DNA from 2 places in the Brevibacillus sp. DP1.3A genome. Region 2 is predicted to be linked to the other one. Evidence: riboswitches for the same ligand, from Rfam matches in the RefSeq annotation. Region 2 holds a riboswitch; the other holds the start of a gene.
The links. A riboswitch is a leader RNA that binds a small molecule or an ion and turns the genes downstream of it on or off. The one in region 2 is predicted to bind FMN.
Positions count from the first base shown of each region.

Region 1: linked by a shared signal. The riboswitch ahead of ribD (bifunctional diaminohydroxyphosphoribosylaminopyrimidine deaminase/5-amino-6-(5-phosphoribosylamino)uracil reductase RibD) and the one ahead of HP399_RS25765 (ECF transporter S component) in region 2 are both predicted to bind FMN.

Region 1 covers NZ_CP085876.1:1,417,095-1,420,223, reverse strand. The annotation lists gene HP399_RS06570 (riboflavin synthase) at 1-558, opposite strand, end outside; gene ribD (bifunctional diaminohydroxyphosphoribosylaminopyrimidine deaminase/5-amino-6-(5-phosphoribosylamino)uracil reductase RibD) at 578-1,684, opposite strand; FMN riboswitch at 1,817-1,961, opposite strand; FMN riboswitch at 2,074-2,222, opposite strand; gene HP399_RS06560 (HAD family hydrolase) at 2,289-2,957, opposite strand; gene HP399_RS06555 (c-type cytochrome) at 3,103-3,129, opposite strand, start outside.
Region 2 covers NZ_CP085876.1:5,598,972-5,602,100, forward strand. The annotation lists gene proS (proline--tRNA ligase) at 1-281, opposite strand, end outside; gene HP399_RS25765 (ECF transporter S component) at 595-1,206, opposite strand; FMN riboswitch at 1,440-1,594, opposite strand; gene HP399_RS25770 (ABC transporter permease) at 1,952-2,749, opposite strand; gene HP399_RS25775 (ABC transporter permease) at 2,753-3,129, opposite strand, start outside.

The DNA.
Region 1 (3,129 bases), 2.4 Mb from region 2:
GCCGATGACATCTGTTTCAAGATTCACCAAGTCCCCAGGTCGTCTGTCTGAAAGACTCGTATTCGCCAGCGTATGCGGAATGATTGAAACGGTAAAACCGTTATCGTTTACGTCCACCACGGTGAGACTGATGCCGTCTATGCAAATCGATCCACGGGCAATAACATACTTCAACAGCTGCGGTTTGGCCTCAATCCGAAACACGACAGCATTCGCATTCACCTCTCGTGAAGCAACCATTCCAGTCCCATCTACATGCCCGGAGACGATATGCCCGCCAAAACGGTCCCCCAGCCGCATCGCTCTCTCCAAATTCACTCGCTGTCCGCTGCGTAATTGCCGCAAGCTCGTCTTGTTCATCGTCTCTGGCATCACATCGACGCTAAACTGACGATTCGTATAAGAAGTAACCGTAAGGCAAATGCCATTGACCGAGATACTGTCCCCGAGCTTCACCCCTTCGAGTACCTGCTGTGCGCGGATGACCAGTCGACTCGCCTGCTCGTTCCCTTGAATCGATTCCAACACGCCCACTTCTTCGACCAGTCCCGTGAACATGCTCTCTCCTCCTCACTTGCTACGTCTGATCCTCCCATTGTGGGTACCCGATGATTTGTACATCACCTTTCCCGATCGGTGCGATCGTCACATTTGTCAGCTGTACCGCTTCTCCCATCGTCGCAAAGCCTTGACCACCGAACGGCGAGGGCGCGCCGCTTCCCCCGATCAGCTTTAGCGCGATATGGCTCACGACCTTTTGAATTGCTCTCGCCTGCAAAAAGGAGCCATTGACTTCCTGCCCGCCTTCCACAAGCAACGAGGTAATCCCCAGCTCTCCCAGCGTATCCAGCACCTTTTCCACGCGAATTGGCGCTTCCGTCGTGATGACCTTTACTCCTCTTACCGCAAGCAGCTTCTGCTTTTCCCTTGGTGCTGCATCTGTCGTAAAGATCCATGTCTTCGTATCTGCATTCTGGACGACACGGGCATCCAGCGGCGTCCGTAAATGACTGTCCAAAATCACGCGAACTGGCTGACTTCCAAAACACTGCTCTTCCTGGCGCGCCGTCAACAGTGGGTCATCAGCGAGAATCGTCCCAACCCCAACCAGGATCGCATCGTGCTGCCTGCGCAGTTCATGCACCTCTGCACGAGCCTCTGCTCCAGTAATCCACCGACTGTGTCCCGAGAACGAAGCGATTTTCCCGTCCAATGTGCTGGCCGTCTTTACCGTTACAAATGGACGTCTGGTCTGGATGTAATGGAAAAAGACTTCATTGAGCGCCTTCGCTTCCTCTTCTCTCACGCCCACCGCCACTTCCATCCCTGCTGCCCGCAGCATCTCCATTCCTCTTCCCGCCACTAGTGGATTCGGGTCGAGCGTCGCTACAACGACACGACTTACATCAGCTGCGATCAGCGCCTCTGCACACGGCGGTGTTTTCCCGTAGTGACTGCAAGGCTCCAGCGTCACGTACACGGTCGCGCCTTGCGCTTTTTCCCCAGCCATCCGCAGTGCGTGCACCTCAGCATGGGGCTCTCCTGCCCGCAGATGCGCTCCCATTCCCACGATGATTCCATCCTTCACAATCACAGCTCCGACCATGGGATTCGGGCTGGTTTGGCCTCTTGCCGATCGTGCCAGTTCCAGCGCCAGATCCATGTACTTGCTGTCCTGTTCCATACCGCACTCCTTTCTGTTCCATCATTCCAGCCAAGCACAACGCAAAAAGCCCTTGAAACCTCAGAACGTTTCAGGGCATAGGGAAAGAAGCCTTACCTCATCCGTTTTTCGAAAAAACAAATGAAGAAAGCACAAAATCTTCTTCCATCCGGACTGTACCGTCGGCTCTGGGTTTTCACCAGATCAGTCGCTGTAAGCGTGGTCAGCGAGTCGCGGGCTCAGACGTACGTACGTCATTACCGCCGGTCAGGAATTTCACCTTGCCCTGAAGATTGTCGCTATGAAGTTTTAACGAAAAACAAAAACGCCCATGAATATTATGCTCAGGGCGTTCAGAAAGAAGCCTTGTTTCTACCGTTTTTTGAAAAAACAGCGAAACAGGCCGTTCCAAATACCTTCTCCCATCCGGACTGTACCGTCGGCCTTGGATTTGCACCAAGTCAGTCGCTATCAACTGCTTACGATAGCGAGTCGCGGGCTCAGACGTGCGTTCGTCATTACCGCCGGTCGGGAATTGCACCCTACCCTGAAGGCTGGTATTCAGTTAGGCAAAGTATAGCACATTTTTCACTATTGTCTGTAATCATTTATTGGAGAAGTGCACTTACTCTTGCTCGCACTCTTCGAGGACCGTCAGGAGTTCTTTCAAATCATTTATGTACGCCTTTGGCACAACACCATTTTGCTCCATGTCCTGCTCATTCCCTTGATAGGCAATAAAAGCGACTTGTCCGTCGCAGGCCGCCTTACCATCGATCCACGAATCCCCGATCATCGCCCAAGCCGAAACAGGCCAATCTGGCTTGCGGCTGCGAATATAGTGAATGCCCGATGGAGATGGCTTCAAGGTCGTCATCTGCTCGCGGGCGACGATTTCGTCAAAGTAGGAGGCGATTCCCGTCTCGTTCAAAGCCTCCTCTGCAGCGGCATACGCGTTGTTGGTTAGGATATACAGCTGATAGCGGTTCTTTAACTCCTCTAGCACTTCTACCGCGTGCTGCTCCAATACAGCTCCATGCATCCCTTCCTTCTCGATCGCGGTTACCGCATCCCACATCGCTTGCTCCAGCTCTATCGTCATCTGCTCCGCTTTTCTCCCGATCTCAATGAGCTGCGATGCGGTATGCTTTTCCCACTCAAGTGTTGGAGAAACGATCCCATTGTCTGCCCATAGCTGAAAAATAGCCCGCTTCATCTCGGTAAAATTGATCCTGGATTGCAGCAAGGTGTTGTCCATATCGAAAATAATGCCTTTTTGAAAGGTTCTGCTCATTTTGTGCCTCCTTTTTTAACTACACGCCATGCTGGTTCAAGAGTTCACCCATGTGGGGGATACTTCCATTTTATCAAAAAGAGGACCATCCCTCAGTCATTTAATAACTTTTGGGACAGCCCTTTTTGGGTTAGGTATTGTGTTCCTATTGCTTCTTCTTGGCGCTGTCTAC
Region 2 (3,129 bases):
TCTGGATTGAAGCCCTCGATATGCTCTTTTTCTTTTTGAAAGAAGGACTCGGGGATCAACATCGGGAAATAGGCATTGCGATGCCCTGTCTCCTTGAAGCGTTTATTCATCGCCTCTTGAATTCGCTCCCATAGCTCAAAACCATCCGGCTTGAACACGATGCAGCCGCGTACCGGTGTGTAGTCCATCAAATCCGCCTTTTTGATGGCATCGATGTACCAACGCGAAAAATCCTCCGATTGCGGTGTAATTTCTTTTACAAACGCTTTGTCCTCTTTCATCCGTCTACGCTCCTTTTTGTTCTTACGTAAAATGCAAAAAATCCCCCATCCCAAAAAGGGACGGAGGATCAACTTCCGCGGTACCACCCTGATTGACTACAGCATACGCCATAGTCCTCTCGATAACCCGATAACGGTGGGCATCCGGCTAAGCTCTTCACCAGCGGCTTCAGGATGGGGTGCAGTTATCCTTTACGTATCAGCCTTCCAGACTAGGGCCGACTCTCTGTCACGTAGGAATAGCTGCGGGTCCTTTCATAGCCTTTTGTGACTATCTATTAACTAAACATATTAGCGAGTCACATCGTAGTTGTCAATTGTTGGTATGCGCAGCGATTCTTGAGCCGAGCTTCACATAGATCGGATACGCAACCACTGAAATCATAACACCTTTGAAGAGATTGAATGGGACGATTCCGTACAGAACCAATGACCAGATACTTGTCGCATTGAACATGGTCAAGAGCTGTTCAATCGGCATTTGATAAAGCACAGCGTACGCAGGCAACAGCACATAAGCATTTGCCACAGCCATGACAATCGTCATCAAAATCGTTCCCAGAGCGAGACCAGTCAGGAAGCCTTTTTTGCCTTGGCCCAGACGCTGCATGTAGACAGCCGCAAAAATAAAGCTTGATCCTGCTACGACGTTTGCGAGTTCACCGATCAAAAGACCGTCTGTATTTTTGAAGAGCATATGCAGTGTATTTTTCAGTACCTCGATAATAACGCCGGCTACAGGTCCGTACATGAGTCCCCCGATCAATGCCGGGAGTGTACTGAAGTCGAGCTTCAAAAAGCTTGGCATCAGCGGAACAGGAACCTCGAGATACTGCAGAATAAATGCAACGGCCGCCAGCATGGGAATCGTCACCAGCTTTTGGGTTGCACGTATGCGCGAAGAATGCAGCGCTGTTTCTTTCATGTTTACCATCTCCTCATTTTTCTACTCCTTCTTGAGGAATGGCAACAGTCGTTGTAAGCTCACACGTCTTGTTACACAAACAGAATAAACCCTGTGGCTATAAGTTCCACAGGGCATTTGCAAGCGTATGACAAACCATGCACAAATAAAAGGTACAAGAAACTAAAGGGCTGGCCTCTACGTTCTCATCCCGTTTGCACAGGCAAACAAGCACGTGTGATAAACGTACTGTCGTCATCCTTCTCCCATCCAGACTGTACTGTCGGCTCTGGAATCACACCAGATCCTGCACTCCGTCGCTACTTTCAGCTCGGGAGGCTCGCGGGCTTAACATGCATAAAGCATGATCACCGCCGGTCGGGAATTTCACCCTGCCCCGAAGGAATGTGTAGTTGTATACAGCATATTATACTGCTGTTTTTTGATTTGACAATAGAGGAAACTGCCAGCTCGACACTTTTGTTTATTTTTCCTATTTGTTTAGTAGGGATAAAGGTGATCGGCTTGGTTGTTACCTTGACCAAAAAGAAATAGACCGCCCTTGAGTTGACAGCTCTGCGGTCTATTTCACAACATAGTATTGAGCCGCACCCCTTTGCGGGAAGCGCCTATTGTATCGACCGTTTCGGTTGCAGCCGGGACGGTCTTTTTTTACTTTATGCTTTTAGATCTCGTTACATCCAATATTACCACAACGACTTCGGATTATAAATCATCAAGAAGCGCTATTTGTATCAATACGCCCCTATGAACCCGCTCCCCGATATTTCGTGACTCCCCAGTTCCAGACTAACAGCCCAATCCCGAAGAAAATAACAGCCACTACCGGCGTCATTGCCGCATATGTGTACCAGACTTCCTTGCGCAAAAAGTAAGCCGCCGGATAAACACCCACGAAGGCAAACGGCAGCACGTAGGTGAGCACAAAGCGAATCGCCTTGTTGTACACGTCTACCGGATAGCGCCCATATTGCTGGATGTTGTAAATCATCGGGGCAATCCCTGTCCGCGAGTCGGAAAAGAAGCTAACCGCAGCAATCGCAGTATACACGCCACCGTAAATCAGTGCCCCGCTGATCGAGAGCCCGATAAAGATGAACACGTCGTACCAGTAAAACGACAAATCGAGTTGAATGGCAGCATACCCCATGATGATGATCCCGGTTATGACTCCAAAAATACGGTCTGGTGCAATCGACTCGAGACACACCTGTGCCAGATTGTGAATCGGTCTCGTCAGGATGCGATCCATCTCGCCCCGGATGATATACCTTTCGTTGAAGTCCCAAAAACCGAAGAACATCGAGAACAACGCGTATGGAACCAAAAAGAAACCATAGATAAAGATAATCTCGTCACGCGTCCAATCCCCCATAAGCGGAACATGCGTGAACACGACAATAATAAAGACGAGATTGATCAACTCAGAAACCAGATTGGACACAAAATCCCCGATAAAATCCGTTCGATAGGCAAGTCTCGTCTTGAAGTACTGGCTCAGGTAGTCGGCAAAAATACTGAAAATATGTCTCATGTTCTGCATGCTCTACCCTCCTTGCACAACCAGCTTGTTGCGGGCAAGACGCCACATCACCAAGATGGGAACCAGTATGACAAACATCCAAATGACCTGAAAACCGATCAATTCCCAGGAACGCTCCGTTGTAATCGCACCTGTGAAGATCAGGCTCGGATAGTAGTTGACCGCCTGAAATGGGAGATAACCCATTACCGTTTGCGCCCAGCCCGGGAAAAAGCTGATCGGCAGCACGAGACCAGACAACAGATCCACCACGACCCGCTTGGCTCGCATCATGCCATCGTTTCGGAACAGGAAGAAAGTCAGCAAGCCTGTTACCAGATTGATTTGTGTATTGATCAAAAACGCACACATCAAGCTGATCAAATAAAGCCCCCATCCAG